DNA from 3 places in the Shimwellia blattae DSM 4481 genome. Region 3 is predicted to be linked to each of the others. Evidence: predicted binding sites of a transcription regulator. Region 3 holds the regulator's gene; each other region holds the start of a gene.

Region 1 (9,864 bases), 1.1 Mb from region 3:
TTGTGCCAGCCCGGCGGGTTTTCCGTAAATGTCATATTTATTGTTATAAAAACGTTACATATCGTCCGGAGGCGAAGATACCAGCTTTCCCGGTCTGGCTGTAGTGGTATTACGAAAAGCGCGAGGAAAATTATCAGGATTTGATCAATGTTGCAGAAACGCACTGTAATAAAGCAAATTGCTCACAGCGGATAAAAAAATGCCCCGTCACAGGACAGGGCATTGTGGGAGTTACAGGCGATCAGCCCTCGTTATGCATTTCGAGGCTTTCCAGATCGTTCTGGCGCTGCAGCGCTTTGCTGTCATCGTTACGTAACGAGTCCAGATACTCCAGATACGGCAGATCCACGTCTTTCGTCACATAGACCCCGTTAAATACCGAGCACTCAAACTGCTGGATATCCGGGTTCTCCGCGCGGACCGCCTCGATAAGGTCATCGAGATCCTGGAAGATCAGCCCATCGGCGCCGATTATCTGGCGGATCTCATCCACCTCACGACCATGGGCAATCAGCTCCGTGGCGCTGGGCATGTCGATACCGTACACATTGGGGAAGCGAATTTCCGGCGCGGCCGAAGCCAGATACACCTTCTTCGCCCCCGCTTCCCGGGCCATTTCGATAATCTGTTCAGAGGTGGTGCCACGCACAATGGAGTCATCCACCAGCAGAACGTTTTTATCCCGGAATTCAGCCCGGTTAGCGTTCAGCTTGCGGCGCACCGATTTACGGCGCATCTGCTGGCCCGGCATGATAAACGTACGCCCCACATAGCGGTTTTTTACAAACCCCTGGCGGTACGGTTTCCCCAGAATATGGGCAATTTCCAGCGCGATATCGCAGGAGGTCTCCGGGATAGGGATAACCACATCGATATCAAGATCGTCCCATTCGCGGGCAATTTTCTCGCCCAGCTTTTTCCCCATCCCGACCCGGGCGCTGTAAACGGAGATTTTGTCGATAAACGAATCCGGGCGGGCAAAATAGACAAACTCAAACAGGCACGGATTACTGGTCGGGTTGTCGGCGCACTGGCGGGTAAACAGCTGCCCGTTCTCGGTGATGTAAATCGCCTCGCCCGGGGCCACGTCGCGCAGGAACTCAAAGCCCAGCGTATCCAGCGCCACGCTCTCAGAGGCGACCATGTATTCGGTCCGGCCGTCTCCGGCATCGCGCTTGCCCAGCACCAGCGGGCGAATGCCGTGCGGATCGCGAAACGCCACCATACCGTGGCCGATAATCATCGCCACGCAGGCGTAAGCGCCACGGATCTGGCGGTTGGTTGCCGCCACAGCGGCGAAGATGTTGTCTGCCTCCAGCGGGTAGTGGCGGAAGTTATCCAGCTCACTGGCGAAGATATTCAGCAGCACTTCAGAGTCAGAGGTGGTGTTAACATGGCGCCGCTTTTCTTCAAACAGCATCCGGCGCAGTTCGTGCGCGTTGGTCAGGTTACCGTTGTGTGCCAGGGTGATGCCATAGGGCGAGTTAACATAGAACGGCTGCGCTTCAGAGGCGCTGGAGCTACCGGCAGTGGGATAGCGCACATGGCCTATCCCCATATTGCCCTGCAGACGCTGCATATGGCGGGCTTCGAATACGTCATTGACCAGACCATTGGCCTTACGCAACCGGAAGCAATTGTTCGCATCGATGGTAATGATGCCAGCGGCATCCTGCCCGCGGTGCTGTAGCACCGATAACGCGTCATAGATAGACTGGTTGACCGGCATAACACCGGCGATACCGACAATACCGCACATCTCGTTTTCCTCAGTAAGCCACCCCAGGCCACATTACCGGGGTATAAAACTCGACGAGTCTTTCAGAAAATCAAAAAACCACCTGATGATAAAGCTGAAGTTAGGAACAAGCTGAGAATTGCGCCAGTCCTCACTCTTCGACAGGTCGGTAAATGTGTCCAGAAAAAACAGCATTGCGGCGACGATCAGCACACCCCGCAGGGCACCAAAACAGACGCCCAGAACCCGGTCTGTTCCTGACAGCCCGGTCTTCTCAACCAGGGCACTGATAATCGAGTTAACGATAGCCCCGACAATCAGCGTAACAATAAACAGCGCCCCGATAGCAATGCCATTGCGAACCAGTTGATCCTGAAAACCCGTAAACCAGACGGCAAGGTACGAATAGTAATGGCTGGCGACAAAGAAAGCACAACCCCAGGTAACAAGCGAGAGCGCTTCCCGAACAAACCCGCGGATCAGGCTAACCAGACAGGAAAAACCGATAACCGCAATAATCGCGTAATCAATCCAGACCATGAACTCATCCTACGATAAACCGCCCTGACATCCGGTCGGGGCGAATTCTAACAGAAAAAGAAAACGTTTGCGTAGGGATTTCCTTCCCCCGCTCAAATAAAAATGGCGCTGAAAAAAGCATCAACGCCATCGGTTACTGCCACGGGCAGAGCGCTCACCGCGCCCCGCGCCCCGCTCGCCAGATTGTACTGCCGGATTTAACGCACGCTGTAGCTCATAACCACGCCGCTAAGCCCGGACAGTTGCTGTAACTGCCCCAGGGAACCTTTCAGCTTATCTTTGTTCGCCTCCGGCCCGACCAGGATGCGGGTAATTTTACCCTGAACCGGCGTGGAAGGCGATGTGTACGCCTTAAAGCCCGCGGCCCGCAGCTTAGCGACTATCTCGTTGACCTTGTCGGCGTTTTTCAGCGCCCCCAACTGCACCACATAGGCTTTACCCACCGGCGCGCTGCTCTGCTCCTGCGGTGCTTTCGCCGCCGGTGGCGCCGCCTGCTCACTGGCTACCGCCAGACGTTCCGCCGCCTGATCCGGGGTTTTTACCGGTTGCGGTTGCGGCTTCGGTTTGGGCTGCGGTTTAGGCTGTGGCGGCTGAGGTTTTGCCATTTCACGCGCAACGGGTGATACCTCATCCAGCCCGGCCCCGCTGTCCACAGGCAGCGCAGAGGCTCTCAGCGCCGGGTTGCCCGCAGTGCTGGCGCGGACCTCCTCTGCGGCCCCTTCCGGCGGTTGGGCCGGTAATGCCTGGGTCGCCACCGGCAGCATGTCCGGCTCGTCTGTGTCGCCCGGTCTCGGCACCAGGGGAATGGCGGCAAACTCATCCTGATAATGTTTCTTTTGCCCGTCCAGCAGCCCGGGCAGAATAATCACCCCCAGCGCCACCAGCACAATGGTCCCCACTAAGCGGTTTTGAAATTTACTCGCCACCTTCTCTCCCCGACTCCATCACTTCCATCACATGTGCCACGGTATGGAATGAACCACACACGAGCAGCGTATCTTCCGGGCGGGCCTCTGCCAGTGCGGCAAACCAGGCATCCGCGACGCGCGGATAAAGATGACCGCCCCCCAGATGCTCAGCCAGTTGCTCAGCACTCGCCCCCCGTGGCCCTTCCAGGGGAGCACAATACCAAATATCCACCAGCTCAGACAGATGCGCCAGCGTACCGGCGATGTCTTTATCGTGCAGCATACCAATCACCGCCAGTAAGCGCCCCTCTGAGGGCTCAGCCTGCAGGCGGCCTGCCAGATACCGGGCCGCATGGGGGTTATGGGCCACATCAAGGATCACCCGCGGGTGCTCAGAAACAATCTGAAAACGGCCCGGCAGGGTGGCGTTGCGGATCCCGGTGTGGATGTCCTGCTCAGTAACGGCCAGCCCGCTGGCGCGCAGAGCCGCCAGCGCGGTGGCCGCATTGGGCTGGGGAACCAGCGGCAGGGGAAGATTCTTCAGCTCCCCGGCCCCGTCACGGAATGTCCAGCTGTGTGCATTAACGTCATAATCCCAGTCCACCCCGCGGCGCAGTAGCCAGGCGCCTTTTTGCCGGGCAACCTCGGCAATCGTGCCGGGCATTTGCGGCTCCCCGACCACCGCAGGCTTACCGGGCCGGAAAATACCGGCTTTTTCCCGGCCAATGCTTTCCCGGTCCGGCCCCAGCCAGTCCGTATGGTCAAGGGCAATGCTGGTTATCACCGCCACATCGCTGTCGACAATATTGGTGGCGTCCAGCCGCCCGCCCAGCCCCACTTCGAGGATAACCACATCCAGTTGCGCCTGTTTAAACAGCCACAGGGCCGACAGGGTGCCGTACTCGAAATAGGTCAGCGAGGTGTCACCGCGCCGGGCTTCGATATCCGCGAAGGAGGCCGTATGGGCCGACTCCGGCAGCTCATCACCGGCTATTCGCACCCGCTCGGTGTAGCGCAAAAGGTGTGGCGAACTGTAGACCCCCACGCGCATGCCCGCCGCCGTGAGGATAGTCTCCAGGGTGCGGCAGGTGGTCCCTTTGCCGTTAGTACCGGCAACCGTAAACACAAAAGGTGCCGGTTTCAGCAGCCCCATCTCCTGGGCTACCTTGCGCACACGCTCCAGCCCGAGATCGATAGTTTTGCTGTGCAGATTTTCCAGATAAGAAAGCCACGTGGCCAGCGGCGACGTGGCCTGTGGAGGCGTAATTTTATCCATGATGGCCGTTCACACTACTGTTGAACCCGCCGCCAGGGGGCGGCGGTTCGGGTATAAAAAAGGGCAGGTCGGTGACCTGCCCTGCTCTTACTGTCAGGCGTCGTTATCCTGTTCCGGCTCAGCAGATTCTGCCGGGACATCGTCGCGTACTTCATCAGGATCCGGGGCCGGAAGGTTCATCAGCCGCGCCAGAATACTGGCGAGCTTAAAGCGCATTTCCGGACGACGGATAATCATGTCGATGGCGCCTTTCTCAATCAGGAACTCACTGCGCTGGAATCCCGGCGGCAGCTTCTCGCGCACGGTCTGTTCGATCACGCGCGGGCCGGCAAAGCCGATGAGCGCCTTCGGCTCGGCAATGTTCAGATCGCCAAGCATAGCAAAACTTGCAGACACGCCGCCCATGGTCGGGTCAGTCAGCACGGAGATATACGGCAAGCCGCGCTCCTGCATTTTCGCCAGCGCGGCGCTGGTTTTCGCCATCTGCATCAGCGACATCAGCGCTTCCTGCATACGGGCACCGCCAGAGGCGGAAAAACAGATAAGCGGGCAGTTTGCTTCCAGCGCCTGCTCAACGGCGCGGACAAAACGCGCACCGACAACAGACCCCATAGAGCCGCCCATAAAGGCAAATTCGAAGGCTGCCGCCACTACCGGCATCCCGTACAGTGTCCCTTTCATGACCACCAGTGCGTCTTTTTCACCGGTCTCTTTCTGTGCTGTCGCCAGACGATCTTTGTATTTCTTGGAGTCTTTAAACTTCAGCACATCTTTCGGTTCGAGCTCGCTACCCAGCTCTACCATGGATCCTTCGTCCAGCAGCGAATTCAGCCGCTCTCTGGCCGACATACGCATATGGTGATCGCACTTAGGGCACACTTCAAGGTTGCGCTCCAGCTCAGCGCGGTACAGAACCTGACCACAGCTATCGCACTTAGTCCACACACCTTCCGGAATGTTCGCCCGGCGGGTAGGGGTTATATTGCTTTTATTGAGAATTCGTTCAATCCAGCTCATTGATGACCTTTCTGCCTGAACCTGGTCGATGCCAGTTTTTCTGTGGGGGCGCATAATGCCATTTTTGCCCCCCACAGACCACAAATGCTGTCCATTAAAACATAACGGGGCCCCACTTTGGATAAAAAAGTGGTCCAACCCCGGAATTGTTTTATTTTATCTGGCGAGCAGCCCTACGTTTATGGCGAATAATCTCCACCACTCCGGGTAATACCGACAACACAATAATTGCCACAATCAGCAATTTCAGATTTTCCTGTACCGCCGGGAAGTTACCGAAGAAATACCCTGCATAGGTGAACAGTAGCACCCATAACAGGCCACCGGTAATGTTATACACAGCAAAATGGCGATATGACATATGGCCCATACCCGCAACAAACGGTGCGAAGGTCCGCACTATCGGAACGAATCGTGCCAGAATAATCGTTTTGCCGCCATGTTTTGCGTAAAACTCGTGAGTCTTGTCAAGATAACTCTGGCGGAAGATCTTCGAATTCGGGTTGCTGAACAGCTTCTGGCCGAATAACCGCCCTATCGTGTAGTTCACCGCATCCCCCAGTACCGCCGCGATAACCATCAGCGTGACCATGGTATGCACATGCAGATCATTAGACGGCAGCGCAGAGAGCGCCCCGGCCACGAACAGCAGCGAATCCCCCGGTAAAAACGGGGTGACCACCAGGCCGGTTTCACAAAACAGGATCAGAAACAAAATCCCGTAGACCCAGATACCGTACTGAGCCACCAGCTCAGCCAGATGCACATCAATATGCAGGACAAAATCGATAATAAAATGAATAAAATCCATCAGTGTGTCCGTTTGATTAATCGGCTAAAAACAGCGGCCCCATCGGCAGCTGCGGTAACGCAAACCGCTCAGGATAGTCCACCGCAACCAGGTACAACCCTTCTGCCCGGGCGGTCGCCGCCGCCAGCGTGCGATCTTTCAGCGCCAGCAGCTCTGCCATCCAGCCTTCCGGCTGGTTGCCACAGCCCACTTCCAGCAGGCTGCCGACAATATTGCGCACCATATGGTGCACAAACGCGTTGGCTTTAATATCCACCACCAGGTAGCTGCCGTAGCGGGTCACCTGAATGTGATGCACATTGCGCCAGGGCGTGCGCGACTGGCACTGGACCGCCCGGAACGAGGTAAAATCATTCTCCCCCAGCAGGCACTGGGCCGCACGCTGCATGCGTTCTGCATCCAGCGGCAGGTGAAAATGGGTGACCCCCTGGCAGAGCACCGCCGGGCGCAGCCGGTGGTTATAAATGATGTAGCGATAGCGGCGCGCCGTGGCGCTGAAACGGGCGTGGAAATCCTCCGCCACCGGTTTTACCCAGCGTACCGCCACATCACCGGGTAAATTCGCATTGACCCCCATCGTCCAGGCCGCATCTTTGCGCTGCGCCGTGGTTTCAAAGTGCACCACCTGCCCGGTGGCGTGAACCCCCGCATCGGTGCGACCGGCACAAAACACGGTAACAGGTTCGTTCGCCACCTGGCTCAGGGCTTTTTCCAGCTTCTCCTGCACGCTGGGCACTTCCTGCTGGCGCTGCCAGCCATAATATTTACTGCCGTCATACTCAATGCCAAGGGCAATTTTATAGCGCGGCTCTGGCCTGGCAGACATCAGTACAGGTACTCCTGTAGCAGTTTTTCCGCAGTTTTCACCGCCATCAGCGCGCCACCAAAGCGCACGTTATCCGCCACGGACCAGAACTGGACCTGCTCCGGGATCCCGTAGTCGTTATGGATACAGCCCACTGACAGCTGCACATTGCCGGACGCATCCCCCACCTGGGTCGGGAAGTCTGACTCCTCAGACACGCTGATATCTTCACAGCGCGTCAGCGCGTCGCGTGCTTCCTGGGCGGAGAGCGGACGCATGGCTTCAAAATTCACCATCTGGGCATGGCCGTAAAACACCGGCGACTGTACACAGCTGGCGGAGATCAGCAGCCCGTCGTCCTGCAGCACTTTGCGCACCTGATCAACAATCTGGCGCTCTTCGCGCACGCTGCCTTCCTGATCGGGAAGTAACGGCAGCATGTTGAAAGCCAACTGGCGGCCAAAGTGATCGTCCTCCTCGATAGGCATGCCGTTCAGCAGGCGGGCACTTTGCCCGGCCAGGGCATCTACCGCCGCCTTACCGTGGGCCGAGGCAGAAAGCAGACTGGTGACCTGAATACGCGCCAGGCCACCGGCATCGACCAGCGGTTTAAGGGTCGTCAGCAGCTGGCTGGTCAGGCTGTCGGCCACCGCCACCAGGTTGCGGTTGCGGTAGTCGGCCAGCACAAACGGGTTAACATCAGGCACCACCAGCGGTACATCCGGCTCCAGGGCAAACAGCGCGCTGGTATCAATCACCAGGCAACCGGCATTGGTGGCTTCATCCACGTAGCGGGCGCTGGCTTGCGCACCGGCAACAAAAAATGCCAGCTGCGCCTGGGACCATTCAAATTCCTCAGCATCGGTTACGCGCAGCGTTTTCCCGGAAAAGCGGATAGTCTCCCCGGCACTGTCTGCCCTGGCCAGCGGATATAATTCGCCCACCGGGAACTGGCGCTCAGCCAGCAGTTCAATTAAGGCCTCACCTACGGCGCCCGTGGCACCCAGTACGGCAATATTCCAGCCTTCAGACATGGTGGTTTACTCCAGAATAAAAACAGAAAACGTCCCGCCAGGCGGTGGCCGGGCAGGACGCGGGATGATAACAAAACTACTGTGCAGCCAGATAAACGGCGGTAAAACCCAGTTTATTCAGCAATTCGGCACTGGCGGCATCATCACACTCAACGCGCAGGGAGGACCACTCCCGGCGTTCGACATAGTTCTTGCGCAGCTTGTCGAACTCACCGGCAATGGCGGCGACCCGGCGCAGGGGGGCATCATCGCGGCGCACATCATACACCAGATGGGAGAGCCGTTTTAGCAGCGGCTGAGTGACGGGGCCATGTACCCGCACCGCCACCATATCCGGCACCGGCAGGAGGCTGCTCAGGGCAATCTGCTGCGGCTGGCCGGTAAACTGGCTGAATGCCTCAAAGACCTGAGTAGTGCCGCGTGCTTTCCCTTCCAGAGTGTAGCCGGCAATATGCGGCGTGCCGATTTCCACCCGATCCAGCAGATCGGTATTCAGGGCCGGCTCCGGCTCCCAGACATCAAGGATCACATGCAGATCCTGGCCCGCCTTCAGGCAGCTCAGCAGGGCGGCATTGTCCACCACCGGGCCACGGCAGGCGTTAATCAGAATGGTGCCCGGTTTTAACTGGCGCAGCAGGGTCTCGTCTGCCAGGTGCCAGGTTTTGTAGGGCCCGTCCATAAATAACGGGGTGTGGAATGTCAGAATATCGGCCTGCTCCACCAGGGTCTGGAGGGGCAGAAAGTCACCGTCATCGCCATTGTCGGCCCGGGGCGGATCGCATAACAGGGTGCGAATACCCAGCGCTTCCAGGCGTGCCTGTAGGCGGCGGCCCACGTTACCTACCCCGACAATCCCTACGGTGCGATCCCGGAGGGCGAAGCCATCACGCTCTGCCAGCATTAGCAGCGCGGAAAATACATATTCCACCACCGCAATGGCATTACAGCCCGGAGCGGCGGAAAAGCCCAGCCCGGCCTCTGCCAGCCAGGCGGTGTCCACATGGTCAGTACCGGCAGTTGCCGTGCCGACAAACCTGACCGGCTTACCGCTCAGCAGGGCAGCATTCACTTTGGTGACTGAACGCACCATCAGGGCATCGGCGTCATCCAGCACCCCTTGCGGTAGCGGTCTGCCAGGGACAGCCTTAACCTCGCCTAACCGGCTGAACAGCTCAGTCGCGTAAGGCATATTCTCATCAACAATAATTTTCACGTCACAATACCTGAGTGTACGGGAGGATTGCGCATAAGTGTGCCATAATCTCGCCGCCAGGCATACCAACGCCCAGGCGAATGTTTATTGTTATCGCAAGTGAAGGATAATTCTATTATGCACCCCATCACGGGCTCATCCGCTCAACCTCCGGGTGGTGGCAGCGCCTCACTTCCCCCGGGCAAAGAAACCGGGCCGTTAACCGGGCAGCAGCGCACTGCCCTGGAAAGCCTGATCACCCGAATTATCGCCCTCACCCACCAGCAAACGCCGGAAGTGTGGGCCAGCGTCAGGCACGATCTGAATATCGCCGCCAGCGTGCCCCTGACGGCAGCGCACTTTCCCGCGGCCGTGCAGTGTCTGAACCAGCGCCTGAGCCAGGCGAAAGAGAGCGCCAGCGATCGCCACCAGATGGTCCTGCTGACCCAGCTTCTTCAGCAGGGGAATAATCGCCGGGCGGTGAGCCTGTATATCCGTGAGCATTTTGGTCAGTCGGTGCTGAGCCAGCTTAGCGCAACGCAG
Region 2 (9,864 bases), 1.7 Mb from region 3:
ATAAACGCCGCCGCATTGCCCGCGAAACCCTGGAAATCTACAGCCCGCTGGCCCACCGTCTGGGTATCCACCACCTGAAAACCGAGCTGGAAGAGCTGGGTTTTGAAGCCCTGTACCCTAATCGTTACCGGGTGATCAAAGAGGTGGTAAAAGCCGCGCGCGGTAACCGCAAAGAGATGATTCAGAAAATCCTCTCGGAGATTGAAGGCCGGTTACAGGAAGCGGGGATCCCCTGCCGTGTTAGCGGGCGCGAAAAGCATCTGTACTCGATTTACTGCAAAATGGTGCTTAAAGAGCAGCGTTTTCACTCGATTATGGATATTTACGCCTTCCGGGTTATCGTAAAAGACGTGGATACCTGTTACCGGGTGCTGGGCCAGATGCACAGCCTGTACAAGCCGCGCCCGGGCCGGGTAAAAGACTATATCGCCATTCCGAAGGCGAACGGCTACCAGTCGCTACACACCTCAATGATTGGCCCCCACGGGGTGCCGGTTGAAGTGCAAATCCGCACTGAAGATATGGATCAGATGGCGGAGATGGGGGTCGCGGCACACTGGGCATACAAAGAAGGCGACAGCAGCACCGCCGCCCAGATCCGCGCCCAGCGCTGGATGCAAAGCCTGCTGGAACTACAGCAGAGCGCCGGTAGCTCTTTTGAATTTATCGAGAGCGTAAAATCCGATCTGTTCCCGGACGAAATCTACGTATTCACCCCTGAAGGCCGGATTGTCGAGCTGCCCGCAGGCGCAACACCGGTAGACTTCGCCTATGCGGTACACACCGATATCGGCCACGCCTGTGTGGGTGCCCGAGTCGACCGCCAGCCTTATCCGCTCTCTCAGGCCCTCTCCAGCGGTCAGACCGTGGAGATAATCACCGCACCGGGTGCCCGCCCGAATGCCGCATGGCTGAATTTTGTCGTCAGCTCTAAAGCCCGGGCCCGTATTCGCCAGATGCTGAAAAACCTCAAGCGCGATGATTCGGTAAGCCTTGGCCGCCGCCTGCTCAGCCATGCGCTGGGGGGCAGCAAAAAACTGGCCGAGATCCCCAAAGAGAATATTCAGCGCGAGCTTGATCGCATGAAACTGGCCACGCTGGACGATCTGCTGGCAGAGATAGGGCTTGGCAACGCAATGAGCGTAGTGGTCGCCAAAAACCTGTTCCAGGGCGATATTACCGGCAATGGCGCCGGCTCGCAGGCGGCCCTCAGCCATAATCTGCCCATCAAAGGGGCAGACGGGGTACTGATCACCTTCGCAAAATGCTGCCGCCCAATCCCGGGTGACCCGATTGTGGCGCATATCAGCCCGGGGAAAGGCCTGGTTATCCACCATGAGTCCTGCCGTAATATTCGTGGCTACCAGAAAGAGCCTGAGAAATTTATGCCGGTCGAGTGGGATAAAGAGACCGAGCAGGAATTTATCACCGAAATCAAAGTGGATATGTTTAACCACCAGGGCGCCCTGGCGAACCTGACGGCGGCCATTAACACCACGGGCTCGAATATCCACAGCCTGAACACCGAAGAGAAAGACGGCCGCGTCTATTCCACGTTTATCCGCCTGTCGGCCAAAGATCGCATACAGCTGGCGAATATCATGCGCAAAATTCGCGTGATGCCGGATGTTATTAAAGTCACACGTAACAGAAACTAACGGCATGAATCCACAGCGGTATGCGCGCATTCGCGAAATGCTGGCCCTGCGCCAGCCTGACTTAACAGTCTGCATGGAGCAGGTACATAAACCCCATAATGTCTCTGCCATTATTCGCACCGCGGATGCGGTCGGGGTTCACGAAGTGCACGCAGTGTGGCCCGGCAACCGGATGCGCACCATGGCATCGGCAGCGGCCGGTAGTAACAGCTGGGTGGAGGTAAAAACCCACCCCACCATCGCTGATGCGGTCAGCGAGCTGAAACGCCAGGGAATGCAGATCCTCGCTACTCACCTTTCCCCCGGCGCTGTCGATTTCCGCGATATCGATTACACCCGCCCGACCTGTATTCTGATGGGCCAGGAAAAAACCGGGATCACCCGGGAAGCGCTCAGCCTTGCCGATCAGGACATTATTATTCCGATGACCGGCATGGTGCAGTCGCTGAATGTGTCGGTCGCGTCGGCGCTTATCCTGTATGAAGCCCAGCGCCAGCGCCAGATTGCCGGAATGTACCGGCGCGAAAACAGCCTCCTGTCTGATGCAGAGCAGCAGCGCCTTTTGTTTGAAGGGGGGTATCCGGTACTGGCAAAAGTAGCCACCCGCAAAGGGCTACCCTACCCGCGAATTAACGACCTTGGCGACATTGAAGCCAGCGAAACCTGGTGGTCCGCCATGCAGGCGGCAGAGTAAACCATGCAGGGGCGGCTACTGGATGCGGTAGCGCTCAGTACCCTGAGCGGTGTAGGCGCAAGCCAGGCCAGTAAGCTGGCGAAAATTGGCCTGCATACGGTGCAGGACCTGCTGCTGCACCTGCCGCTGCGTTATGAAGACCGCACCCGCCTTTACACCATTAACGATCTGCTGCCCGGTATTTATGCCTCTGTGGAAGGGGAAGTGCTGAACAGCAATATCACCTTCGGCCGCCGCCGCATGCTGACCTGCCAGATTTCAGACGGCACCGGGATCCTCACCCTGCGTTTTTTCAATTTCAACGCCGCAATGAAAAACAGCCTCGCCCCGGGGCGCCGGGTGCTGGCTTATGGTGAGGCGAAACGCGGCGTACACGGCGCAGAGATGATCCACCCGGAATACCGTATTCAGGGGGAGAGCAGCACCCCGGATCTCCAGGATACTCTCACCCCGGTCTACCCCACGACCGAAGGGATCCGCCAGGCCACACTGCGCAAGCTCACCGATCAGGCACTGGATCTGCTGGATACCTGTGCCATCAGCGAGCTGTTGCCGGAGGAGCTGGCCCGGGGGCTGATGAGCCTGCCCCAGGCGCTGCGCACCCTGCACCGCCCGCCGCCGGATATGCGCCTTGACGATCTGGAAAGCGGCCAGCATCCGGCCCAGCGCCGGTTAATCCTCGAAGAGTTACTGGCCCATAACCTGAGTATGCTGGCGCTGCGCGCCGGTGCCCGGCGTTATCATGCCCTGGCGCTCGCCCCTGACGACAGGCTAAAACAGGCGTTTCTCAACGCCCTGCCATTCTCCCCGACCGGTGCCCAGCAGCGGGTTACTGCGGATATTGAGCGCGACATGGCCCTGGATACCCCGATGATGCGCTTAGTGCAGGGGGATGTGGGCTCCGGGAAGACCCTGGTTGCGGCACTGGCCGCGCTGCGGGCTATCGCCCACGGTAAACAGGTGGCGTTAATGGCCCCGACAGAGCTGCTGGCGGAGCAGCACGCGGCTAACTTCCGCCGCTGGTTCGCCCCGCTGGGGATTAACGTCGGCTGGCTGGCCGGGAAACAAAAAGGCAAAGCGCGCCAGGCCCAGCAGGAAGCCATCGCCCGGGGAGAGGTGGCGATGATTGTCGGCACCCACGCAATTTTCCAGGAGCAGGTACAGTTTCACGGGCTGGCACTGGTGATTATCGATGAGCAGCACCGTTTTGGGGTCCACCAGCGCCTGGCCCTGTGGGAAAAAGGCGAGCAGCAGGGGTTTCACCCCCACCAGCTGATTATGACGGCGACCCCGATTCCGCGCACCCTGGCCATGACCGCCTATGCGGATCTGGATACCTCGGTGATCGATGAGCTGCCCCCCGGGCGCACCCCAATCACCACCGTCGCCATCGCCGATACCCGTCGCCAGGATATTATCGAGCGGGTGCGCCACGCCTGCCATGAAGAGCACCGCCAGGCTTACTGGGTCTGCACGTTGATTGAAGAGTCCGAGGTGCTGGAAGCACAGGCCGCAGAAGCCACCTGTGCAGAGCTACAGCAGGCGCTGCCGGATCTGAACATCGGGCTGGTTCATGGCCGCATGAAAGCCAAAGAGAAGCAGGACGTCATGGACGCGTTTAAGCAGGGCGCGCTGCATCTGCTGGTGGCGACAACCGTTATTGAAGTCGGGGTGGATGTGCCGAATGCCAGCCTGATGATTATTGAGAACCCGGAACGGCTGGGGCTTGCGCAACTGCACCAGTTACGCGGGCGGGTTGGCCGCGGTGCCGTGGCATCCCACTGCGTGCTGCTGTATAAGTCGCCGCTCTCCAGAACCGCGCAGCTGCGCCTTCAGGTGCTGCGTGACAGTAACAACGGGTTTGTTATTGCGCAAAAAGATCTCGAAATTCGCGGGCCCGGGGAGCTACTGGGCACCCGCCAGACCGGGAATGCGGAGTTTAAAGTGGCAGACTTACTGCGCGATCAGGCCATGATCCCGGAAGTTCAGCGCATCGCCCGCCATATTCACGAGCGCTACCCCCGGCAGGCCAGCGCCCTGATTGAACGCTGGATGCCGGAGACAGAACGCTATTCCAATGCCTGATCAGCCAAAGACCGGCAGCATCAGATACAGCTTGATAACCAGCGCATTCACGATATCAATAAAAAACGCCCCGACCATCGGCACCACCAGAAACGCCACATGGGACGGCCCGAAGCGCTCGGTAATGGCCTGCATATTGGCAATCGCCGTGGGGGTGGCCCCTAAGCCAAAACCACAATGGCCAGCCGCCAGTACCGCCGCATCGTAGTTTTTCCCCATGATCCGGAACGTAACAAATGCCGCATACAGCGCCATCGCCACCGCCTGCACCGTCAGAATAACCAGCATCGGCAGCGCCAGGGAGGCCAGCTCCCACAGCTTAAGGCTCATCAGCGCCATGGCGAGGAACAAAGACAAACTCACGTTACCCAGCACGGATACCGCCCGCTCGAAAACCTGATAAAACCCAATCAGCGCCAGGGTATTACTCAGGATCACACCAATGAACAGCACACACACAAATGTCGGAAGCTCGAATGCCGTGCCCTGGAGCGCCTGCGCAACAATGCGCCCGGCAGTCAGGCAAATGGCAATAAGCGCGATGGTTTCTATCAGCACCAGGGAGGTTATCATGCGCCCGGTGTCCGGCTTTTCAAACGCCGTAGGGGTGCTGCTGTCATCCGGTGCCCCCTGGGGGGTAGTGGTATGCTTTATCAGATAGCGCGCCACCGGCCCGCCAATCAGCCCGCCTAATACCAGCCCGAACGTAGCGCAGGCGAGCGCCACTTCGGTGGCATTCTGGAAACCATAGCGTTCGGTAAAGACTTTACTCCAGGCAGCCCCGGTGCCGTGGCCCCCGGACAGGGTAATAGACCCGGCCAGCAGCCCCATCAGCGGATCAATACCCATCAGTTTGGCCATCACAATGCCGATGGCGTTTTGCATCAGCAGCAGGCCCACCACCGCAATCAGAAAGATTGCGAGGTATCTCCCCCCGGCCCGCAGGCTGGAAAGGTTCGCGTTCAGGCCAATGGTGGCGAAAAACGCCAGCATAAGCGGATCGCGCAGCGACATATCAAACTCAATCACCAGCCCGAAAGCCTGATTGAGGATCAACAGCGCCACGGCAACCAGCAAGCCGCCCGCGACCGGTTCGGGAATGGTGTATTTTTTCAGTAAAGAGACGGAGTGCACCAGCTTGCGCCCCAGCAATAAAACCAGCGTGGCGGCCACCAGTGTAGCAAGCGTATCGAGGTGTAGCATAACAGGCTCCATGTTCGGGATAATCCCTTGTTATTAAAGTGATATTGTGTTTTTTAATTCGTTTCCCAACGGTACTGGTTACCAGATTTTAACAAAAAATGCCTGCGGATTATACGCAGCACGCAACGGGTTCGCGGGGCGTGCAACCACAACAGGCAAGCAAACGATTGCTTTTATCGTGCTATCCATTAAAATCACCGCTTTTCCATTACGGGATTTCCTCCGATGTCAGTAAAAGCTGTTGAGTCTGAGAACAGAAAACCAGAAACTCAGGACCGCCCCAGCGAACTTATCTACCGCCTTGAAGATAAACCGCCGCTGCCTCAAACACTGTTCGCCGCCTGTCAGCATTTACTGGCAATGTTTGTCGCCGTGATCACCCCGGCCCTGCTGATTTGTCAGGCCCTGGGATTACCGGCCGCAGATACCCAGCACATCATCAGTATGTCACTATTCGCCTCCGGCGTGGCGTCTATTATTCAGATCAAAGCCTGGGGGCCGGTGGGCTCCGGGCTGCTCTCCATCCAGGGGACCAGTTTTAACTTCGTCTCGCCGCTTATTATGGGCGGTATGGCGCTGAAAAACGGCGGGGCCGATATCCCCACCATGATGGCGGCGCTGTTCGGCACCCTGATGCTGGCCAGCTGCACAGAAATGATAATCTCCCGTGGCCTGCACCTGGCACAGCGCATTATCACCCCGCTGGTTTCCGGCGTGGTGGTGATGATTATCGGCCTGTCACTTATTCAGGTGGGGCTGACCTCTATCGGTGGCGGTTATACCGCCATCAATAACCACACCTTCGGTGCCCCGTCGAACCTGCTGCTGGCCGGGGCGGTACTGGTGGTGATTATTGCCCTGAACCGCCAGCGCAACCCTTATCTGCGCGTGGCATCCCTGGTGATAGCCATGGCGGTAGGTTACCTGCTGGCCTGGTTTATGGGCATGCTGCCGGAAAACACCACACCGTCGAACAGCGATCTGTTTATGATCCCCACCCCGCTTTACTACGGGCTGGGCATTGACTGGAGCCTGCTTATCCCGCTGATGCTGGTCTTTATGGTGACCTCTCTGGAAACGATAGGCGATATTACCGCCACGTCGGATGTTTCAGAGCAGCCGGTCACCGGCCCGCTGTATCTCCGTCGTCTGAAAGGCGGCGTGCTGGCAAACGGCATGAACTCGTTTGTTTCTGCGGTGTTTAACACCTTCCCGAACTCCTGCTTTGGCCAGAACAACGGGGTTATTCAGCTCACCGGGGTTGCCAGCCGCTATGTGGGCTTTGTGGTGGCGCTGATGCTGATAATCCTGGGTCTGTTCCCGGCGGTAAGCGGCTTTGTGCAGCACATTCCTGAGCCGGTGCTCGGCGGGGCGACTATCGTGATGTTCGGCACCATTGCGGCCTCCGGGGTGCGTATTGTCTCCCGCGAGCCCCTGAACCGCCGGGCTATCATGATTATTGCCCTGTCTCTGGCCGTCGGGCTGGGGATCTCCCAGCAGCCGTTAATTCTGCAGTTCGCGCCGGACTGGCTGAAAACCCTGCTGGCATCCGGTATTGCCGCCGGCGGGATCACCGCCATTGTGCTGAATCTGATTTTTCCTGAAGATCAGCCGCAAAAACGCTGACCACCTGCACGGTGATGGCGCAAACGCGCCATCACCGCCCGCAACCTTACAATCCCCCCCTTGAGCTCACCGGCTAAATCGTGCATAACTCAGACTGTTAATGTTCACGGGATGAAAGACGATGAATTCACTCAGAAGGCTTCTCCTTACCCTGCTGATCGCACTAACAGTGATAATTGTTGCCCTGTACATAGCCGTGCAGACCCGCTGGGGCGCCAGCCAGCTGGCCGCCAGAATCAGCGCAGGCCAGCAGTGGCACATCACCTTTGATAAGCTCAGCCACAGCTGGTCTTCCCCTTCTCATCTGGTTTTCAGCAATCTCAGCCTGCGCAAGCCAGGCCAGCCCCCGCTGCTGGTTGCGCAACAGGTGGATGTCGGCCTCAGCGCCCGGCAGCTCACCCGGTCGGGCGATGTTAACTCCCTGCAGATACACAACGGCACCCTGAATCTGCCCCGGGGTGGCCTGCCGTCGCTGCCGCTCCAGGCCCGCCGCCTGCAGCTCAGCGCAATGAATATCAACGCCACCCCCGGCCAGTGGCCGCTCGTGGCCCGCCAGGTCTCCGGGGGGATAACCCCCTGGAACCCGGCCCGCCAGCAGGATGCCCGTTTTCAGTTCAGCGCCGGGCAACTGATCCTGAACGGTCTTCCGGCAAGCCAGGTGCTGATGCAGGGCGAGACCCGCAACGGCAGCCTGATTATCAGCTCCCTCGGGGGCGATGTGGCCCGCGGCAGCATGAGCAGCAGCCTGCAGCGCACGCCGGATGGCCGCTGGCAGGTAGACTATTTACGCATCAGCGATCTGCGCTACCAGAGCCGCGACACCCTGGCGCGTTTGCTGGCCCGGGCCGCAACGCTGCCCCCGGTCACGCTCAGGAATGTGGATATCACCAACACCCAGCTTCAGGGGCCTGGCTGGGCGGTGAATGGCCTCAGCCTGGGGTTACGCAATATCGGGCTGGAGCATGGCCGCTGGAGCGCGCAGGAGGGCACATTATCCGTCAGCGCCAGCGAGGCGCTATACGGCGCAGTGCACCTGTTTGACCCCATTATGACGGTCCGGTTATCCGGCCAGGCGCTCACCCTGCAGCAATTTACCACCCGCTGGGCCGGGGGGCTGCTGCGCGCCACGGGCCACTGGCAGCGCCAGAGCAAAGCGCTCACCCTGGATGAGCTGACCATCGCCGGGCTGGAGTACACCCTGCCCACGGCCTGGAAACAGTACCTGGCGGCACCGGCACCCGGCTGGCTCAACAGCCTGCGGGTTGAGAAGCTCTCCGCCAGCCGGAACTTACTGATCGATACCAACCCCGACTTTCCGTTCCAGTTCACCGCCCTGGACAGCAGCGGTACCCGGTTGCAGCTGGTGCGCAATAATCAGTGGGGAATATGGGGAGGCAGGCTGAACCTTAACGCGGCGGCAGCCACCCTGAACCGTATGGATTTACGCCGCCCGTCCATGGCGCTGGAGGCGAACCTGTCCACGGTCAATATCAGCGAGCTCAGCGCGTTTGCAGGCCAGGGGCTACTGGAGGCGACCGCCACCGTATCCCAGCTGCCGCAGCGCCGGGCTGTGCTCTCGCTCAGCGGGCGCGCTGTCCCTCTGGATACACTGCACTACTGGGGGTGGCCGGCACTGCCGCTTGAAGGGGACGGAAATCTCCGGCTGAATATTACCGGGAGCCTGCAACATAACGTGCCGCTGCGGCCCACGGTCAGTGGAGATCTGAGCGCCACCAATGCCCGGGGTTTGCAGATCCACCAGACCATGGCGCAGGGTGTTGTCACCCCGGGGAATACACCCGGCGCCTGAGTGCCGGGGGTTATTCTTCTTCGTTACCGCCCTCTTCCAGAGGGCCGAACGGCCGGGCAGGCAGCACCATAAAGATGCCTTCAAATACTGCGCCCAGATCATCACCACCGTACAGCTCAACCCGCAACTGCACCCGGGATTTACGCCCCCGGGCCAGCCGGTCCAGATCGCCGCTCAGTGAGCCGAGATCCGCCACCGCGCCGGGGCGGCCGCTGATAGGCTTACTGTAGCGAATGTGCGCATCGGCAAGGATAATCGTGCCGCCAAGGTGCCTTTCGCGCAGCATCAGCCAGATAAGCCCCCAGCCGGTTAATGTGGCAAGGGAGAACAAACTCCCGGCAAAGAGTGTCTGGTTCGGGTTCTGGTTGCCGGTTTCCGGCATGGTGGTGATAAATTTCTGCCCGGTATACTGCACAATGCGCACCCCCATTTTTTCACTCAGGGGGATATGCTGATACCAGGCCTGCTGGAGCTGCCCGCACCAGTCGGCCCGGTGCAGGATGTCATCCATAGAGGCTATCTGCTTGATCATCAGAAAATGGCGCACCGGGGTTGTCTGGGGGGCGGTAATTTCGCCTTCGTTGTGAAACCCCAGCTTGGCAAAAAACGCCACCGCATCTTCCCGGGCGCTACAGGTCACGCGCTTAACGCCTTCCTGGCGGGCCACCGATTCCAGCGTCATCGCCATCAGCGTACCCAGCCCTTTTTCCTGAACGCCGGGATCCACCGCCATAAAGCGGATAGAGGCTTCATTTTCGGCATTAATATACAAACGGCCCACCGCGACC
Region 3 (9,864 bases):
CGTGGCGGATTTTGCCCACGCCGTCAGCAATGCCCGCAGCGCCGGTTTTGATCTGGTTGAGCTGCACGCGGCACACGGCTATTTGCTGCACCAGTTCCTCTCCCCGGCCTCTAACCAGCGTACCGATCAGTACGGCGGGAGCATCGAAAACCGCACCCGCTTCGTGCTGGAAGTGGTTGATGCCTCCATTGCCGCCTGGCAGGCCAACCGGATCGGGATTCGTATCTCCCCCCTGGGGCCGTTTAACGGGCTGGATAACGGTGAAGATCAGGAAGCGGCTGCCCTCTACCTGGTTGAAGAGCTGAATAAACGCGGCCTGGCTTACCTGCATATTTCTGAGCCGGACTGGGCAGGCGGTAAACCTTACAGCGATGCATTCCGCGCCAGCGTGCGCGAGCGCTTTAACGGCGTGATTGTCGGCGCCGGGGGATATACCCGGGAAAAAGCCGGGCAGATGATCGACAAAGGCTATATTGACGCGGTGGCCTTCGGCCGCGACTGGATTGCCAACCCGGATCTGGTCGCCCGCCTGCACCAGAATGCGCCGCTGAATGCCCAGCATCCGGAAACGTTCTACGGCGGAGACGCCACAGGTTATACCGATTACCCGACCCTGTAATCCACAGTCATTGATAGCGGCGGAGTCTCGCCGCTATACTGTTTACCTTCAGAATCACAATAAAGCATTGAGAGGCTATTATGCGCTTACTTCACACTATGCTGCGCGTGGGCGATTTGCAGCGTTCCGTCGATTTCTACACCAAAGTGCTGGGCATGAAACTGCTGCGCACCAGTGAAAACCCGGAATACAAATACTCCCTGGCGTTTGTGGGCTATGGTGATGAGAAAGACACCGCCGTTATTGAGCTGACCTACAACTGGGGCGTGGACAGCTACGACTTAGGCACCGCGTTTGGCCATCTCGCCCTGAGCGTGGATAACGCAGCGCAGGCCTGCGAGCGTATCCGCCAGAACGGCGGCAATGTGACCCGCGAAGCGGGCCCGGTCAAAGGCGGCACCACCGTGATTGCCTTTGTGGAAGATCCCGACGGCTACAAAATCGAACTGATCGAAGAAAAAGACGCCGGTCGCGGCCTTGGCAACTAATCAGGACGGCGCTTTACGCGCCGTTTTACTGCATCCCTCCGTGAAATTTGCCATAATGCGCGCTGCATTTTCCCCGTAAGAATAGAGACGCTGATGTCTGATACCGTTCAACTTAATGGTCTGTGTGACCGTTTTCGTGGCTTTTACCCGGTCGTGATTGATGTGGAGACCGCGGGCTTTAACGCCAAAACCGATGCGCTACTCGAAATTGCCGCCATTACCCTGAAAATGGACAGCGACGGCTGGATCTCACCGGACCAGACCCTGCACTTTAATGTAGCCCCCTTTGAGGGCGCGATTCTGAACCCGGAAGCGCTGGCATTTACCGGTATTGACCCTCATAACCCGCTGCGCGGCGCCGTCAGCGAGCATGACGCACTGCACGCGATTTTTAAAATGGTGCGCAAAGGGGTCAAAGACAGCGGCTGTAACCGGGCAATTATTGTCGCCCACAACGCCACCTTCGATCACAGCTTCGTGATGGCCGCCGCCGAGCGGGCGAATCTGAAGCGCAACCCGTTCCACCCGTTTGCCACCTTTGATACCGCCGCCCTCAGTGGCCTGGCGCTCGGCCAAACGGTGCTGGCGAAAGCCTGTATCTCTGCGGGGCTGCCGTTTGATGCAAGCCAGGCCCACTCTGCCCTGTATGACACGGAGCAGACCTCGCTGCTGTTTTGCGAAATCATCAACCGCTGGAAACGCCTTGGCGGGTGGCCCCCTGCCGCTGCCGATACCCCGGCCAGCAGCGACTGAGCCAGAAAACAGAGATAAAAAAACCGCCGGAGCGGTTTTTTTTATCGTTACAGACGGGGATTACTCCGCGTCGGCGTTGTGTTTTGCTGCCGTCTCTTTGATAAGCTGCTGCAGTTCACCGCGCTGATACATTTCAATAATGATATCGCAGCCCCCCACCAGCTCACCGTCAACCCACAGCTGCGGGAAGGTCGGCCAGTTGGCGTATTTAGGCAGCTCTGCGCGGATGTCCGGGTTTTGCAGAATATCAACATAGGCGAAGCGTTCGCCACAGGCGGAAAGCGCCTGTACAGCCTGGGCGGAAAAACCGCAGCTCGGCAATTTAGGGGACCCTTTCATATACAGCAGGATCGGGTTTTCAGCGATCTGGCGCTGAATTTTTTCAATCGTTGTGCTCATGTCTTGCTTCCTCAGTGCGACTACGGCCTGGCGCCTATTGTAGCGGTTCCCCGCCACCGGTAAAACACCAATAATTTTAGGGGTATCCCGTTCAGGGTAGCGCCCGTGATGTTAGCGGGCATCTGCCCCCCAGGTCATCAATAATTAGTAACAATTTACACAAGCATCCGGCGTATAGATCCTTATTCTGTATAAAAAATTTGCGCATGGCTGCGAAACTTGCCCCGATTTGAAAATGCCTATTAACTTTCATCGTTCTTATGGATTAGAATCTTCGGGTTTTACGAATTCACGTTCAGGCAAAACTGTCTGAATCTTATCAGGGGATCCAAACGAGTGGCGCGGATAACAAAATCATCTCTCACGCTCTGTGCTCTGCTCTTGACATTGCCCTACTCACAATTAGTGCTGGCGTCTCCGCACGCCAGTAGTGCGCAGTCACATAAAGCGCACACCAGTAAGGCAAAGCATACTGCGACGAGCGGTAAACAACATGCTTCTGCAGCAAAACACACCAAATCAACCCGTCAGACGGCCAAGGCCAGCCGCCACGAACGCAGGGCGGTAAAATCCGATCTTGCGGCACGCAGCAAACGTTACACAGCGGTTGGCCAGCGCATGCGTAATGATGAAATGGACCAGCTCATCACCCGCCTGGCAGGCCCGGGAGCCTCCGGGGATATGCTGCGCAAGTGTATTACCCGCAAGGGGTACAAAAAGCCCAGCTGTATCAAAGTACCGGCCGGGAGCAAACGCGCCCGGATTGAGGGCGAAGAGAACATCGCCAGCTGGGATCTGGCCGATACCCCCATCAATAATGTGCCTAAAGGCCGGGTGTTATCTGCCCAGCAGACCGCCATGAACAAATTGATGAACCAGTTGGGTAAACCTTACCGCTGGGGGGGCGCTACCCCGAAAACCGGCTTTGACTGCAGCGGGCTGATTTATTACGCCTATAAAGATCTGGTTAACTTCCGCCTGCCGCGCACGGCAAACGAAATGTACCACCTGCGCGATGCCGCCCCCATCAATAAGGGCGAGCTGGTCAGCGGCGATCTGGTCTTCTTCCGCACCCACAGCAAGCGGGCCGCGGACCATGTCGGGGTCTATGTGGGGAATGGTAAGTTTATCCAGTCACCGCGTACCGGCCGCGATATTGTTATCACCTCGCTCAGTAATGATTACTGGCAGCGTCACTATGTGGGCGCCCGCCGGGTGATGACCGCCGATAATATCCGTTAATCCTGGCGGCCTGCCCCGGGGCAGGCCGCTCTCTTCCACCGGCTCCCGCTTAAACCTTCACCATACCTATCAGAACAAATTACCCTTTCGCGGTATGAGGCTTCTCTCTGCCTCCGGTCGGTGTTAACATTCCCATCACAAGAAAACACATATCACGATACCGGCAGCCACTGCCGGATATTGATGGAACCTTACCATCTTTACAGTGAGCTAAAACAAAAAGTTAACAAGGAGTGAAGCAATGTCATTTGAATTACCTGCATTACCATATGCAAAAGACGCACTTGCACCGCACATTTCCGCTGAAACCATCGAATATCACTACGGTAAACACCACCAGACCTACGTCACCAACCTCAATAACCTGGTGAAAGGCACGGCGTTCGAAGGGAAAACCCTTGAAGAGATCATCCGCAGCGCTGAAGGCGGTGTCTTTAACAACGCCGCACAAGTCTGGAACCACACCTTCTACTGGAACTGCCTGGCGCCAAATGCAGGCGGTGAGCCGAAAGGTGCGCTGCTCAGCGCGATTAACGCCGCGTTTGGTGACTTCGCCAGCTTTAAACAGCAGTTTACAGATGCCGCGACCAAAAACTTCGGCTCCGGCTGGACCTGGCTGGTAAAACGCCCGGATGGCTCACTGGCTATCGTGTCTACCTCTAACGCCGGTACTCCGCTGACTACCGATGCCACCCCGCTGCTGACCGTAGACGTCTGGGAGCACGCGTACTATATCGACTACCGCAACGCGCGTGCCGGCTACCTGGATCACTTCTGGGCGCTGGTTAACTGGGATTTCGTGGCGAAAAACCTCGCTGCCTGAGTCTGACCGGCTGACAGCAAAACGGAGAGCCTGGGCTCTCCGTTTTTATTTGCCTGAGTGGCACTTATTCCGCTTCACATACCGGCTGCGCACCGGGCCGGGCGGCCATCACTACCAGTAACAACCCGGCAGCGGCAATCATCGCCCCGGCAACCGGCACCATGCTGTAACCCAGCCCGCCGGAAATCACCGCCCCGCCTGCGGCGGCCCCCAGCGCATTACCCAGATTAAAAGCCCCAATATTCACCGAAGAGGACAACCCGGGCGCTTCACTGGCAACGCGCATCACGCGCATCTGCAACGGTGGCACTACCGCAAAGGTTGCCGCCCCCCAGATAACCATCGCCACGGCGGCCCCGACTTCACTGCGCGCCAGCCACGGGATCGCCAGCATGATAACCATCAGCAGCAGCAGGAAGCCTTTCAGCGTTCCGGTTACCGAACGATCCGCCAGCCGCCCGCCAAGATAGTTCCCGAGGGAGAAGCCAACACCGATCAGCACCAGCATCGCAGTAACAAACCCGGCAGAGGCGTGGGTAATGGTCCCCAGCACCGGCGCGATATAGGTATAGAGGGTAAACATCGCCCCGGCCCCCAGTACCGTGGTCAGTAACGCGCTGAGCACCTGCGGGCGCATCAGTACAGCCAGCTCACTTTTCACATCCGGCCGCTGCCCGGCACCACCGGCAGGCAGGGAGAGGTAAAGGCTTAACATCGCCACCAGCCCCAGCCCTGCGGTCGCCAGAAACGACATGCGCCAGCCAATCACATTCCCCATCCAGGTGGCCGCCGGGACCCCGCCAATATTGGCAATCGTCAGCCCCATAAACATGGTGGCAACCGCACTGGCCTGCTTCTCTTTTGCCACCAGGCTTGCCGCCACCACAGACCCCAGACCAAAGAATGCCCCGTGGTTCAGGCTGGTGATTATTCTGGACACCATCAGCGTGGCGTAGCCGGGCGACAGCGCCGACAACACATTACCAAGGGTGAAGATAGCCATCAGCAACAGCAGGGCATTACGCCTGCCGCGCTGGGCCAGCAGCAGTGTCATCAGCGGTGCACCCACCATAACCCCGATGGCATAAGCGCTGATAAGCATACCCGCCGTAGGGATAGACACCCCAACGCCCTGGGCGATGACCGGTAACAGCCCCATGGGGGAAAACTCAGTGGTGCCGATACCAAAAGCGCCAATAGCCAGCGCCAGAAGTGGAAAATTAATTTTCATGAATAACTCCGGTCAGGGGGAGACAGCCATTGCCGGACAGCAACGCTCGCCGTGAAAACCCCGGATAGACAGTGATAAATCCCAGATGTTAAAAAACTGTTCAGCATCATCTCAGCAGATGACCTGAAGAAAAAGCCGCATTTATGGAAAAGAGTATTGCTCAGTCAGGAAAAATCCGGTGCGGGTGTTGCGCAAAACCGCCAGGAAGCGCGGCACCTGTTACCGGTGTGCCGCGGCCTGTTGCGCAATTTAGTGCAGAATAGCGGTGAATGCTGCGGCGACAATCAGCCCCAGTGCGACCACCGTCGTCACTAATGCGTATCTCAGCTCTGTGCTCATCTCTTGCTCCTTTTGCTCCCCGGGGGGAGACGGGTGAGTTATTTATCGCGGTAATCGTTAAAAATATTACCTGATTTTTCACTAAACTGCATTTTCCCTCTTCCCCTTTTAGCCAGGATCGTCCACAATCCCCCGCTAATTTATGACGAACTATCTATTTACGCCCTTTCGCATTTTTGCGTTGACTTCCCCGGCCCGGCCCAACCAGAGAGTTGCGGCATCCGCTAAGGAAACGCAAACGATTACCCGGCTACTTTTCAACGGGTCAGGACAGGGGCCGGAGTAATACTTCATGGCGACAATTAAAGATGTGGCGAAACGCGCAAACGTTTCCACCACAACCGTATCACATGTGATTAACAAAACCCGGTTTGTTGCGGAAGAGACACGCAACGCGGTATGGGCAGCCATTAAAGAGCTACATTACTCACCCAGCGCCGTCGCCCGTAGCCTGAAGGTGAATCACACGAAATCGATCGGTCTGCTGGCCACCAGCAGTGAAGCGCCCTACTTTGCTGAGATCATTGAAGCGGTAGAAAAAAACTGTTTTGCCCGCGGCTATACGCTGATCCTCGGCAACGCCTGGAATAACCAGGAAAAACAGCGCGCCTATTTGTCCATGATGGCTCAGAAACGGGTCGATGGCCTGATGGTTATGTGTTCAGAATATCCCCAGTCACTGCTCGCCATGCTGGAGGAGTATCGCCATATTCCGATGGTGGTCATGGACTGGGGCGAAGCCAAAGCCGATTTTACCGACTCCGTGATTGATAACGCCTTCCAGGGCGGTTATATCGCCGGGCGCTATCTGATTGAGCGCGGCCACCGGGAGATCGGGGTTATTCCCGGGCCCCTGGAGCGCAATACCGGGGCCGGCAGGCTGGCCGGGTTCCGTAAAGCCCTGGAAGAGGCGCTGATCACCCTGCCGGAACACTGGATTGTCCAGGGCGACTTTGAGCCGGAGTCCGGCTACCGGGCCATGCAGCAGTTGCTGGCCTCATCCCAGCGCCCGACGGCGGTTTTCTGTGGCGGCGACGCTATGGCCATGGGGGCTATCTGTGCCGCGGATGAAATGGGCCTGCGCGTGCCGCAGGATATTTCAGTGATCGGGTACGATAATATCCGCCACTCCCGCTACTTTACCCCGGCGCTGACCACGGTCCACCAGCCGAAAGATTCCCTGGGGGAGACGGCCTTTAATATGCTGCTCGATCGCATCATTAATAAGCGCGAAGACTCCAGAACCATCGAGGTGCACCCCCGTCTGGTGGAGCGCCGTTCAGTGGCCGATGGCCCGTTCCTCGATTATCGCCGTTAATCCCCCGTCGGTGCCGGTTCTTCCGGCACCCGCAGCCACTCCTGATTCAGGGTGGCGCTGTCCCCCAGATACTCCAGCAGCCAGCTCAGGGCCGGTGACGACTCCTGTTGTTGCCAGGTGAGGCAGCAGGCCGCATCCGGGAAGGGATTTTCCAGCGTCAGTATCCGCCACTCCCCGCTGTTCACCCGGGGGGCGGCAATATGCTCCGGGACCATACCAATACATAACCCGTCACTGATACAGGCCACCCCGGCGGCCCAGTCCGGCGCCACCAGCCGCCGCTGGTTATCCAGCAGCCAGGTGGTGCGTTTGGGCAGGGAGCGGGAGGTATCTTCCAGCACCAGTGAAGGCCAGTTGCGCAGGGTGTCGTCCCCCAGGCGCGTGGTGACCTGGGCCAGCGGGTGGTGGCTGGCGACCACACAGTGCCAGCGCAGCATACCCATATCCCGGAAGGCATAGCGCCCCCCCACGGGGATGGCCCGGGTCGCGCCAATGGCCGCCTCAACCCGGCCATCTGCCAGCGCATCCCATACCCCGTTAAACACCTCCAGAGAGACCAGCAGCTCCACATCAGGAAAGTGGCGGTAGAAATCACACACCAGCTGGCTGGTGCGCGCCGGGCGGACAATGTTATCCACCGCAATCGCCAGCTGACCACGCCAGCCGTTGGCTATCTGCTGGCACTGCTGGCGGGTGGCAATCATTTTTTTGATAACGCCGCGCCCTTCCTGCAGGAAATAGCGCCCCGCAGGGGTGAGTTCCACATCCCGGTGGCGGCGAATAAACAGCGGCACGGCCAGCCACTCTTCCAGTTGCCGGACCGTATAACTGATGGCCGAAGGCACCCGGTGCAGCTCCTGAGCAGCTGCGCTAAAGCTGCCATTACGGGCGACTGCATCCACCACTTCCAGCGCGTATTCTGACCACATAATTTGCCTTGAAAATTTTTGAATGGAGCTGGCAAATATTAGCGTTTCACAAGCCGGGTTGCACTCCTTACACTCCGGGCGACTGAAAATAATTCGACCGAAGAGTGTGCTATGCAACCATCAAAAGGATTTCTGGCCTGGCTGGCCGGCCTGAGCGTGCTGGGCTTTCTGGCTACCGATATGTACCTGCCTGCGTTTTCCGCCATGCAGCAATACCTGGGCACCAGCGCGGCGGCCATCAGCACCAGTCTGAGTGTGTTTCTTGCCGGTTTTGCCATCGCCCAGCTGATGTGGGGCCCCCTGTCTGACCACTTCGGGCGCAAACCGGTGCTGATTCTGGGGCTTGGGATCTTCGCCCTTGGCTGCCTCGGCATGCTGTGGGTTGAAGATGCCCGGCTGATGCTGGGGCTGCGGTTTATTCAGGCCGTGGGCGTGTGCGCAGCCACCGTCAGCTGGCAGGCCCTGGTGGCCGACAGCTATCCCCCCCAGAAAGCCAACCAGGTCTTCGCCACCATTATGCCGCTGGTGGGGCTCTCCCCGGCGCTGGCCCCCCTGCTGGGAAGCTGGATCCTGAACCACTTCGCATGGCAGGGAATATTCGCCCTGTTACTGGCCATTACCCTGTTGCTGATGATCCCGGCCCTGGGCCTGGCACCGGGCCGGAGCGGCCAGAAGAGCGCCTCTGACGCCCCGGTGCGCTTTTCAACTCTGCTGGCCAGTGCCATCTGGCGCGGTAACGTACTGATTTATGCCGCCTGTTCAGCCAGCTTTTTTGCCTGGCTGACCGGCTCACCTTTTATTCTGCACGACATGGGCTACAGCCCGGCGGTAACCGGCCTGAGCTACGTGCCGCAAACCATCGCGTTTTTAATAGGGGGATACGGTTGCAAAGCGCTGCTGATGCGCCACCCGCCACAGCGCCTGCTCCCGGCGTTACTGGGGGTTTATACCTGTAGTGTACTGGGCGTGTTTGCCGTGGCGCTGAGCGGCCAGGCCACCCTGACGCTGCTGCTGGTGCCCTTTTGCATTATGGCGATGGCCAATGGCGCCATCTACCCGATAGCGGTAGCGGCAGCGCTGCTGCCCTTCCCGCAGGCCGCAGGCCGGGCGGCGGCATTGCAGAACACCCTGCAACTGGGGTTGTGCTTCTTCGCCAGTATGCTGGTCTCCTGGCTGGTGGCAACCCCGCTACTGACCACCACCAGCGTGATGCTCGGTACGGTGCCTCTGGCGCTGGGTGGCTATCTGATAAGCAAAAAACGCAGCCCGCAAATTATGCAGGTTAATTAAATGAAAAATAGCATGTTTTTCAGCTTAGTCTGCTAACAATTTTCGGTTGAATCACCCAAAAAGCAGGCATATACTGTTTTACTATTACATCAGAAATATCATAAATTCTTTACAACTCAACGGGAGCGGACTCTCCCGTTTTTTTGCGATGGATCGTAGCCTTTCGAGGGGGAGTGTTCCTTTCTCTGTTCAACGTCGGATTCCAGGCGCACGGATTTTCCCGTGAAATTTCTCGCACCCAGGAATTAGCGTCTACGCTTTTCTGAGGTTCTAATCACAACAAAGGTGATGGAGAAGCTATGAGTTCATCGTGTATAGAAGAAGCAAGTGTAACAGACAACGAATGGTATCGTTTGGCCCATGAAATGCTCGGCAGAGCCGGTATTGAGATCAATGGCCGCGCCGCCTGCGATATTCAGGTCAAAAACCCGGA

Evidence for each region. Region 3 encodes PurR, which represses purine synthesis genes. Its sites were predicted from a motif close to CANGCAAACGTTTGCNTG; they were not measured.
Region 1: the regulator PurR is predicted to act here: its motif matches at 2,335-2,352, upstream of cvpA (colicin V production protein).
Region 2: the regulator PurR is predicted to act here: its motif matches at 5,797-5,814, upstream of EBL_RS19030 (nucleobase:cation symporter-2 family protein).

Annotation. Positions count from the first base shown of each region.
Region 1 covers NC_017910.1:1,267,272-1,277,135, reverse strand. Annotated here, with positions in the region: gene purF (amidophosphoribosyltransferase) at 242-1,759, opposite strand; gene cvpA (colicin V production protein) at 1,793-2,278, opposite strand; gene dedD (cell division protein DedD) at 2,476-3,204, opposite strand; gene folC (bifunctional tetrahydrofolate synthase/dihydrofolate synthase) at 3,194-4,462, opposite strand; gene accD (acetyl-CoA carboxylase, carboxyltransferase subunit beta) at 4,556-5,479, opposite strand; gene EBL_RS05895 (DedA family protein) at 5,631-6,290, opposite strand; gene truA (tRNA pseudouridine(38-40) synthase TruA) at 6,307-7,116, opposite strand; gene EBL_RS05885 (aspartate-semialdehyde dehydrogenase) at 7,116-8,129, opposite strand; gene pdxB (4-phosphoerythronate dehydrogenase PdxB) at 8,206-9,342, opposite strand; gene EBL_RS05875 (hypothetical protein) at 9,460-9,864, shown strand, end outside.
Region 2 covers NC_017910.1:4,058,513-4,068,376, forward strand. Annotated here, with positions in the region: gene spoT (bifunctional GTP diphosphokinase/guanosine-3',5'-bis pyrophosphate 3'-pyrophosphohydrolase) at 1-1,658, shown strand, start outside; gene trmH (tRNA (guanosine(18)-2'-O)-methyltransferase TrmH) at 1,663-2,352, shown strand; gene recG (ATP-dependent DNA helicase RecG) at 2,356-4,437, shown strand; gene gltS (sodium/glutamate symporter) at 4,438-5,640, opposite strand; gene EBL_RS19030 (nucleobase:cation symporter-2 family protein) at 5,866-7,266, shown strand; gene EBL_RS19035 (AsmA family protein) at 7,388-9,076, shown strand; gene fabY (fatty acid biosynthesis protein FabY) at 9,087-9,864, opposite strand, start outside.
Region 3 covers NC_017910.1:2,343,476-2,353,339, forward strand. Annotated here, with positions in the region: gene nemA (alkene reductase) at 1-619, shown strand, start outside; gene gloA (lactoylglutathione lyase) at 700-1,107, shown strand; gene rnt (ribonuclease T) at 1,201-1,860, shown strand; gene grxD (monothiol glutaredoxin 4) at 1,921-2,259, opposite strand; gene EBL_RS11065 (C40 family peptidase) at 2,596-3,501, shown strand; gene sodB (superoxide dismutase [Fe]) at 3,743-4,324, shown strand; gene EBL_RS11075 (MFS transporter) at 4,389-5,555, opposite strand; gene cydH (cytochrome bd-I oxidase subunit CydH) at 5,805-5,894, opposite strand; gene purR (HTH-type transcriptional repressor PurR) at 6,187-7,212, shown strand; gene punR (DNA-binding transcriptional activator PunR) at 7,209-8,141, opposite strand; gene punC (purine nucleoside transporter PunC) at 8,253-9,431, shown strand; gene cfa (cyclopropane fatty acyl phospholipid synthase) at 9,731-9,864, shown strand, end outside.